3 regions of the Hymenobacter sp. R533113 genome follow, and region 3 is predicted to be linked to each of the others. Evidence: riboswitches for the same ligand, from Rfam matches in the RefSeq annotation. Region 3 holds a riboswitch; each other region holds the start of a gene.

Evidence for each region. A riboswitch is a leader RNA that binds a small molecule or an ion and turns the genes downstream of it on or off. The one in region 3 is predicted to bind S-adenosylmethionine.
Region 1: it holds a riboswitch for S-adenosylmethionine, as region 3 does, so the genes downstream of both, MKZ35_RS13920 (O-acetylhomoserine aminocarboxypropyltransferase/cysteine synthase family protein) here and MKZ35_RS22470 (amino acid permease) in region 3, are expected to answer to the same signal.
Region 2: it holds a riboswitch for S-adenosylmethionine, as region 3 does, so the genes downstream of both, metH (methionine synthase) here and MKZ35_RS22470 (amino acid permease) in region 3, are expected to answer to the same signal.

The regions. Positions count from the first base shown of each region.
Region 1 covers NZ_JAKWBD010000013.1:1,066,029-1,069,288, reverse strand. Annotated here, with positions in the region: gene MKZ35_RS13920 (O-acetylhomoserine aminocarboxypropyltransferase/cysteine synthase family protein) at 232-1,617, opposite strand; SAM riboswitch class I at 1,983-2,097, opposite strand; gene MKZ35_RS13915 (LysM peptidoglycan-binding domain-containing protein) at 2,285-2,593, opposite strand; gene MKZ35_RS13910 (hypothetical protein) at 2,817-3,230, shown strand.
Region 2 covers NZ_JAKWBD010000013.1:1,936,734-1,939,993, reverse strand. Annotated here, with positions in the region: gene MKZ35_RS17895 (M16 family metallopeptidase) at 1-4, shown strand, start outside; gene lepB (signal peptidase I) at 191-1,360, shown strand; SAM riboswitch class I at 1,586-1,692, shown strand; gene metH (methionine synthase) at 1,748-3,260, shown strand, end outside.
Region 3 covers NZ_JAKWBD010000016.1:154,241-157,500, forward strand. Annotated here, with positions in the region: gene MKZ35_RS22470 (amino acid permease) at 303-1,763, opposite strand; gene MKZ35_RS22475 (hypothetical protein) at 1,811-2,092, shown strand; SAM riboswitch class I at 2,110-2,220, opposite strand; gene MKZ35_RS22480 (hypothetical protein) at 2,394-3,260, opposite strand, start outside.

The DNA.
Region 1 (3,260 bases), on a different contig from region 3:
CTTCAGGAGAAGGGGCTAGGGGTTGAGGCACTGACTAGGCGGTAACTATAAAAGCGGATTTTCAATAGCCCCCAAACCGAGTGAGTCTAAGTTGGTTCGGGAGCTATTGAAGGATGGGCAAGGCGGTATCTTTCTTCCGTTTCTGCCTTGTCACCCCGCCAACCCGTAGTTGCTGAAAACTGAGCGCGGGTCGCTGCAACGGCCTCACTCAGTGCTTTCTGCTTGCGGCAGCTAGACTTCCAGTACTACGGGATGCTCGATGGCTGGCTCTGGGAGCGCGTCGCCTTCGGTTTGCTGATTCTGGGGGGTATTTTCTGCTACCGCGTCGAAGGCATTTTGCAGGTCAGCCTTGATGTCTTCGATGTGCTCCAAACCCAGGGAGATGCGCAGCAGAGTGGGCGAAACGCCGGCTGCTACTTGCTCCTGATCGGAAAGCTGCTGGTGGGTAGTGGCAGCGGGCTGAATAATGAGGGTTTTAGCATCGCCCACATTTGCCAAATGACTGACCAGCTTCAAGTTATCGATGAAGTGCGTAGCCGTTTCCTTGCTGCCTTTAATGCTGAATGTAAGTACGCCACCCGCGCCGCGCTTCAGGTATTTCTGGGCTAAAGCATTATAGCGGCTGCTTTTCAGGCCCGGATAATTCACGGCTTCTACCTGCGGATGCTGCTCCAGCCATTCGGCCAGCTTTTGCGCATTCTCCACGGTCCGGTCTACGCGCAACGACAATGTTTCGAGGCCTTGCAACAACAAGAAGGAGTTGAAGGGACTAATAGCAGGGCCGAAATCGCGCAGGCCTTCTACCCGTGCCCGAATGATAAAGGCAATGTTCCCAAACGGCCCTCCTTTACCGAATACATCGTTGAAAACCAGACCATGATAGCCTTCCGAGGGCTCCGTGAACTGCGGAAACTTGCCATTGCCGAAATCATATTTGCCGCCGTCTACAATCACGCCGCCCACGCTGGTGCCGTGGCCGCCAATCCATTTCGTGGCCGATTCTACCACAATGTGGGCCCCGTGCTCCAGCGGGCGAAACAGGTAGCCACCCGCGCCAAACGTATTATCCACGATGAGGGGCAGGTCATGCTTATCGGCGATGGCCGCGATGCGCTCAAAATCCGGGATGCTGAAGCTGGGGTTGCCAATGGTTTCGAGGTAGAGCGCCTTGGTTTTATCGTCAATCAACGCCTCAAAGCTCTCGGGCGTGTCGCCGTCGGCGAAGCGGGCTTCGATTCCTAAGCGCTTGAAGGCTACTTTAAATTGGTTGTAGGTGCCACCATAGAGGTGCTGAGTGCTCACGAAGTTGTCGCCGGCCTGCAGGATGTTGTTCAGGGCCAGAAACTGCGCCGCCTGGCCCGAGCCAGTGGCCAGCGCCGCCACGCCACCTTCTAAAGCCGCTACTCGCTGCTCAAAAACATCGGTGGTGGGGTTCATCAGGCGGGTGTAAATGTTGCCGAACTCCTTCAGAGCAAACAGATTAGCGCCGTGTTCGGCATTCTTAAACACATAGGAAGTAGTCTGGTAGATGGGCACAGCGCGCGAACCAGTGGTAGGGTCGGGCTGCTGACCAGCGTGCAATTGAAGGGTCTCGAAGTGGAGGTTTTGTGTGGACATACTAGGGCTTGTTAAGTTTGATTTGAACTAGGAAGAGATGAGAGAATGCAGATAATCAGGCGCATCGGGTCTGCACGGCAGCGTTGCGTTGCGCGGACTTCGCAGCCAAGGCAAGGCTTAGCGAAGACAGACTAAAACCTGTCGGAGTGAGCATAAAGCCCACAGCGCGACACAGTTTTAAAAGACAAAAGGAGAAGAGGGCTAAGCCGAAACTTGGGTTAGCAACAACAGCACATTCGCGTAGCCACACGGCTGCCAGTGGCAGGGGCCAAAACGCAGAAACCCGCAAGCCAATCGGGGCGCAGCAAAGCGGCCGGGGCAAACGGGGAAGCAAAACGAAAAAGGCCGGGGTTTTCATGGCACTCAGCTTATATCTCCCGGTGGCAAAATGGCCGAACGGGCAGGAATTGGCACCTTTCAAAACAATGAAGGTTGCCAGCGGGTCAGGGAGCCTGTTCTCTCGCCGCTTCTGTATAAAATCTGAAAAACTATCTCGTCGATAACGAGAAGTACCGGATTGGTAAGTGCAAATGTACGGTTCGGATTGAGAACGCCAAATGCATTAAAATGTTTTTTCTTGAAGCTAACTCACTAGCTGTCATGCTAAAAAGCCCCCCAACAGGTTGCTGGGGGGCCTTTTCAAGCTAAAATTCTGAGCGAAATTTGCTTAGGCTTGAGGCAAGGTTAGCACCTGACCCACTTCAATGTGGTCGGGGTTCGAGCCGATTATTGCCTTGTTGGCGTCATAAATCTGGTGCCACTTGGCGGCATCACCGTAGTGCTTTTTCGCAATTTTGGAGAGCGAATCGCCGCTAACTACCGTGTACTGCGTGCCTTGGGCAGCCGCAGCGGGCTTAGCAGCAGCGGGCTGGTTAGCGTTGCCGAAGAAGTCAGTGTTCGCGTTTTGATTAGGCTTGGCAGCCGGCTGAACCGGCTTTTCGTCGCCTTTATTGGTTAAGAAATCGAACAGTCCCATGGTCGTGGTTGATTAAGGAGGAGAAAACGGCGCATGTGCCTGATGGCCATGCTGTCAGGTCGTCTTACGCCCACACTACGAATAAGTTGCGGCCGTAAAAATGACTTCAGCGGTGCTAACTCTTTCCAATGAGGCGCGTAAGAAGCGCAACATTGCTTTGCTGAAATATAACCCCAGCTAAAGCCGCTCCTTTCCATTTTCTTTAACCCCAAGGTCTCTTCTCATGAAAACTATTGCACTCCCTTTCCGCTACCTGGCCAGCCTGATTATGCTGTTGTCGCTATTCACGCCTGCCTGTAGCCAGAAAGACAAAGTTGGTGAAACCAACATGCTGTATGGCACCGAAAGTAAAGTCTGGAAAACCGATAAAGAAACTGCTGCCGGCGGCGACAAAGTAGCCCAGACTGATGCCGATAAAGACACCGAGCTGCGCTTCTACGCCAACGGCAACTTCAACATGACGTCGCCTCAGCAATCCATGCAGGGCAAGTACACTTTCGATCAGCCCGGCAAGAAAATCACGCTTACCCCCGAAGGCGGTACCTCGTCTATGAGCTTTGATGTGGTGAACCTGACGGACGACAAAATCACGTTGCGCGGCGTAAACGGCGAGCAAATGATGCTTGAGTCTGAATAGCGCAACTTCATCCAGCTACAAAAAAGCCCC
Region 2 (3,260 bases), on a different contig from region 3:
TTAAGCTGAGGAGCAAATGCCCTTGCAGAGGCCTCACTCGCTAGTTCCCTCTATAAGGAAGGGAGCTAGGGAGTGAGGCCTTTGTTATTCGACAGCCACCAACAGATGCTAGACAGCAAGAAAGGAGTCAGTAAATACCAGAACAACAACTTTATTCGTTGCTGAGCTGCAATTACTAAAATAACTCTATATGCCGTTTTTTACTCGTAAGCGCTCTGGCCAAGTAGCCGAACCCTCGAAACCGAAAAGCGCCGCGCGCGGCTGGCTGGACGCCGTGATTTTTGCCGTGGTGGTAGCCTCATTTTTTCGCTGGTCAACAGCGGAGGCCTATTATATTCCTTCCGAAAGCATGGAACAATCCCTGCTGGTCGGAGACTACTTGGTGGTAAGTAAGCTGCACTATGGGCCTATCACACCCCAGACTCCGTTGCAGGTGCCGCTCACGCACCAGACCCTGCCGGTTGGGGACGTCAAGAGCTATTCCGACCTGATTCAACTGCCCACCTACCGCTTCCCGGGCTTCAGTTCCATCCAACGCAACGATGTGGTGGTATTCCATGTGCCGCATGAGCAGCAGCGCCCCGCCGACCTGCGCACCAACCTGATCAAGCGTTGCATCGCCGTGGCGGGTGATACTATCTCTATTCATCAGGGTCAGGTATTTCTTAACGGCCAACCTGGTGCCGTTGCCGGTCAGCCCCAGACAACTTACTTCCTGGAGGTGCCCTCCCCCAACGATGAGGTACGCCAAGCCCTGCACGCCCAAGGCGTAGTGGACTATCGGGAGCCTGACGGCATTCCGGCGGCAGTCACGAATCCAGAAACCGGGAAAACAGGCTTCTTCATCAGCTGCCCGGCATCCATCGCTACGTACTTTCGGCGGCAGCCCTACGTCAAGGCGCTTACTGTAGCTGGGGCCGAGGTACCCGCCGGCTCACTGTTCCCGGATGCGGCCGACTTCCACGTGTCGGCGGCTACGAGTGCGGTGCAGCGCGGCTGGCAACTTGACGATTACGGGCCGCTGCCAGTGCCCAGGAAAGGCCAAACCATCAAGCTGACAAGAGCTAATGCCGCGCTGTACTACAAAATCATCGCGCAGTACGAGCACAACCAGGGCATTACCTGGCAGGATGGTATGATTCAGCAGAACGGACGGCCGCTGACCAGTTATGTTATCAAGCAGAACTACTACTTCATGATGGGCGACAACCGCCACAACTCAGAAGATTCGCGCTTCTGGGGCTTCGTCCCCGAAGACCATGTAGTGGGCAAAGCGGTATTTGTCTGGCTCTCAATTGACCCGTACGCCAACTTGCTGCACAAAATTCGGTGGAGCCGTTTATTTCATCCGATTAGCTAAGGCAGTCTGTCGCCACATACGAAGCCCCCCATTCCTTGTCGAGTGGGGGGCTTTTTTGCTTTTAGCAGAAGCTTTTATCATCTGGTAACCGAGCCGGGCCAGCCGCCGAATATAGATTTCGCTCGGCGGCGACATTTGCTCTGTGGCGGCTGATGCTTTCCCGCTAACAGCCAGTGCTCAACCAAACCAAACTTTTTTCGTCGTCTTGCTGTATCTTTGCTCAGCTACTTATCCAGAAAGACCGAGGGACTGGGCCCTGTGACGTCTTGGCAACCTGAGTAAAACAAGGTGCCAACTCCCATTTTGCCCCCCAGGGCAGAAGAAGATAAGTACGGAGCCCTCATTTCGAGGTCCTCTTTCTGGATAGGCGGCGCTACAAACGCCTTTATTCGCAGGAGACCTTATGCAAACGACCCGCCCCGCCTCCCCCTCTACGACATCCTCCAACAGCGCATTCTGGTGCTCGATGGCGCCATGGGTACCATGATTCAGCGCCATCCGCTGACGGAGGAGGACTTCCGGGGTACGCGCTTCGTTGACCATCCCAAGCCTTTGCGCGGCAACAATGACCTGCTCAGCCTCACCCGCCCCGATATTATCAGCGGCATTCACGCCGAGTATTTCGCGGCCGGCGCCGACATGGTGGAAACCAACACCTTCAGCGGCACCACCATCGCCCAGGCCGATTATGGCCTGGAGCATCTGGCCTACGAGCTGAACTACGAGTCGGCCCGCCTGGCCCGCGAAGTAGCCGACGAGTTTACGGCCCGCGAGCCCCACAAGCCGCGCTTCGTGGCCGGCGCCGTAGGTCCCACCAACCGTACCGCTTCGCTCTCCCCCGACGTGAACCGTCCCGGCTTCCGCGCCGTAACCTTTGATGAGCTGGCCATTGCTTATCTGGAACAAGTGCGCGGCCTGGTGGAAGGTGGCTCGGACACGCTGCTTATTGAAACCATCTTCGACACGCTCAATGCCAAAGCGGCGCTGTATGCCGTGCAGAAGTACTTTGATGAAGGCGGCCGGGTAGTACCCGTCATGATTTCGGGTACCATTACCGATGCGTCGGGCCGCACGCTTTCGGGGCAGACGGTAGAGGCGTTCTGGAACAGTATCAGCCACTTGCCACTGCTGAGCGTGGGCCTGAACTGCGCCCTCGGCGCCGACCAGCTGCACGTGTACGTAAAGGAGCTGAGCCGTATTGCCGATGTGCACGTGTCAGCGTACCCGAACGCGGGTTTGCCCAACGCGTTTGGCGGCTACGACGAGTCGGCCCAGGAATTTGCGGCCGTGGTGGAAAATTACCTAAAAGAAGGCATCGTGACGGTGGCGGGGGGCTGTTGTGGCACCACGCCCCAACACATTGCCGAGCTAGCTAAGCTAGCCGAGAAATACCAGCCGCGCCAGCTGCCGGAAGTGCCCAAAGCTACTCGTTTAGCTGGTTTGGAGCCGTTCGGCATTACTCCTGATAGCCTATTTGTAAACGTGGGCGAACGGTGCAACGTGACCGGCTCGCGCGCTTTTGCCCGCCTCATCCGTACGGGCGCCTATGAGCAGGCCCTGCAAGTGGCCCGCGACCAGGTAGAAGGTGGCGCCCAGGTGCTCGACGTGAACATGGACGAAGGCATGCTCGACTCCGAGCAGGCCATGACGACCTTCCTCAACCTGATAGCCTCCGAGCCCGACATCTCGCGGGTGCCGGTAATGATTGACTCCTCAAAGTGGAGCGTGCTCGAAGCCGGCCTGAAGTGCGTGCAGGGCAAGAGCATCGTGAATTCTATTTCGCTGAAAGAAGGCGAGGAAGTATTCAAGGAGCGCGCCCACACCGTGCGCCAATACGGCGCAGCTATGGTGGTGATGGCCTTTGATGAGAACGGCCAAGCCGATTCTTTCGAGAAGCGCA
Region 3 (3,260 bases):
CTAACCCCAGTGCTAGAAGCATAAACCAGCCTAGTGCGCCCCAGCTTTCACTAATGGTCGGGTAGGCAGGAGGTTAAATCTCAGAGTTCTGTATCTTAGGTTCGGGCAGGGCTTCAATCATTGGATAGCTATAAAGAGAATAGATGTTTTAAAGCTACCTAAAACAGCTTTATAGCCATGCTTCACTTTTTGGAATAGCGCTATAAGGTTGGAGTTCACTTTTGGATGAGTTGGTTTTGCATCCGTAAAAAAGCCCCCGTACTAGTTGTAGCGGGGGGCTTTTTTTAGGAGAACTTTATTCGCTAAGCTTTATTGTTAGCTTGCTCCTGCGCGAGTCGGAGCTTGCTGTGCTTCTTGCCATACAAGTAGTAAATCACCAGTCCGGCGGCCAGCCACACAATCAGGCGCAGCCAGGTATCCAAGGGCAGCGAAAACATCATTAGCAAGCAAGTCAGGATGCCGAGGATTGGTACGAGTGGCACCCACGGCGTGCGGAAAGCGCGGGGCGCGTCGGGCTGCTGCTTGCGCATGATAAGTACGCCGAGGCACACCATCACAAAGGCCAGCAACGTGCCGATACTGGTCATTTCGCCTACTACCTGAATGGGCACCAAGCCCGCGAAGGCACTGATCAAGGCTGCCAGCAAGATGTTGGACTTGAAAGGCGTTTGAAAACGGGGATGAATCTCGGAGAAGATTGCAGGTAATAGGCCATCGCGCGACATAGAGAAAAACACCCGCGACTGCCCCAGCAAATCCACCAGAATAACGGAGGTATACCCAATTAGAATGGCCACAATAATGGCTTGGCTAAGCCAGGCATATGGTGTTTTCTCGATGGCAATGGCCACGGGCGCGGCGCTGTTTTTAAACTCGGTGTAGTTGGCTAAGCCCGTCATGACGTGGCCGAACAGCACGAACAAAACCGTGCACACCAACAAGGAGCCGATAATGCCAATGGGCATATCGCGTTGGGGATTTTTGGCTTCCTGCGCCATCGTCGCCACAATATCAAAACCAATAAAGACAAAGAATATTACGCCGGCCCCACGCAGGATTCCGCTTAGTCCGAACTCGCCAAATGTGCCCGTATTGGCTGGGATATAGGGTTGATAGTTAGCCGGATCGATGTACTGCCAGCCCAGGGCAATAAACACGAGCACCACCGACACCTTCAGAGCCACAATGGTGGCATTGACCCAAGCCGACCCCTGCGTACCCCGGATCACGATGGCCGTAATGGCCACCACGATCAAAATAGCAGGCAAGTTCACGATACCTTGCACCACGGAGCCATCGGCCAAAGTAGCCGTTTCGAAGGGTGACATGACGAGCTGCGCGGGAATATGCAAGTCGTATTTTGCCAAAAACCGCGTCAGATACTGTGACCAGCTAATGGCCACGGCGGCAGCCCCCACGGAGTATTCGAGCACCAGATCCCAGCCGATAATCCAGGCAAACAGCTCGCCCAAAGTAGCATAGGAATAGGTGTAGGCCGAGCCGGCCACGGGCACCATGGAGGCAAACTCGGCGTAGCACAACGCCGAGAACGCGCAGCCGACAGCTGCTACCAAAAACGAGAGCGTAACGGCCGGCCCGGTATGGTTGGCGGCCGCAATGCCGGTGAGTGAAAACAGCCCCGCCCCGATGATTACGCCTACCCCAATGGCGACCAGGTTGAAGGCACTCAGACTGCGCTTGAGGGTGTGAGAGCCGGTTTCGGCCGCTTCCTGGCGCAGCAATTCCAGTGATTTTTTGAGCATAAAAGGTAGCACGAAGCCGCGCCTCGTGATGGATAAAGAAAAAGGAGATGAAAGAGCAAGCCCTACCAAAGCAGCAGACAGACCAGCAAGCAGATGCCGCTTCTTACGATTCGGCAATGAAGCAACTGGCTGAGCTTCAGCCAAAACAAAGGCCGATATCAAAACAAAAAAGTCCCCAACTGCTACTTGCAGCTGCGGGTGGGCAACACCAGAAAACGAGGGAATTATGGAACGCTCAACAACAGCAACAACCCATGTCTAAACAAACAGCCCAACTCAGCGTTTGGGGCGGCGTAGTTACAAAGGAAAATGGAGCGGGTTGGAGGTAAATGTTCACGGCAAGCTGTTTTTATATGGTCAGCGGTTACGTGCGCTGACCTCGGTTGGCACCGTTCCAGCTGAGCTGGGGGTTGCCGGCGTTTCGTCGAGCCTTTCTCTCCACGCCTCTGTATAAAAACAATCCTTTGATCAGAAAGAATTGGAGGCGCAAAGTTAGTATGCGCGGCGGTGCATCTGCAACCCTGCTCCTATTATTGTGCAGCTCCCGGCTTATCCGCACGAAAAACCCGTCAGTCCCGAACAACTATTCAGGACTGACGGGTTGGAAGCCGACCCAACGTGGCTGGGCTTTTAGTAATTATAAGAGGCACCCAGCGACACGCTGGTTGCTTGGCCTAGGTTGCGGCCACTCACGTACTGGCTGCCGCCCAGCACCAGCCCAAAACCCTTAGCCAGTGGCTTAAACACGCTCAGTCCCAGTCGTGTATAATTCACGCGGGTCGCTGTAAAGTCGCCCGTAAAGCCGGGCTGTAGAATATCGGTACCCTGGCTGCTTGATTGCTGAAAGGAAGCCCAGCCTTCGGCATATACTTTCAGGCCCGCGTAGCCTACTTTGGCGTCGGCAATGAAGGCATTGGGCACCTGCCGGCTGCGGTAGCTATAGCCGGCTTGTCCGGTCAGAAACACGCCGGCGGGCGTTTTCAGGTGAGCTACGCCCAGGGTATTAAGCTTAGTAGCACGGTTGCCAATGGCAGTAATGTACTCCAGGCCGGTGTTCGACTGGTAGTTGCTGGCCGGCGTGCTAGCGCCCACTACACCCAGCAGATCAAGTACGCTGCCGCCTATTTCGGTCGAGAAAGCCTTGAATTTGAGCAGGCCCGCTATGTCCTGCAAGCCGCTGCGCGAGTTGGTGTAGCCCTCGTTGTTGCCCTTGCCCTCCGACTTAATATAGGGCAGGCTGATGATGGCCTCCACCTTATCGGTGATGCCATAGGTGGTGTACACGTTCAGCGACGACACCTGGATTTCGCCAAATACGGGTACGCCTTGTATTCTCTCCGGCACCAGGTATACGCTGCTGTAGCGTTCGACCGTGCCCGTAAATGCCACCGAGCCATGACCTTTTCCCGCCATAAAACCACTGACCAGACTTTGAGCCCGCAGCTGTGGGGTGAGAAAAAGCAGGCTGGTGGCTACTAAAAGAGAACGCGTGAAGTA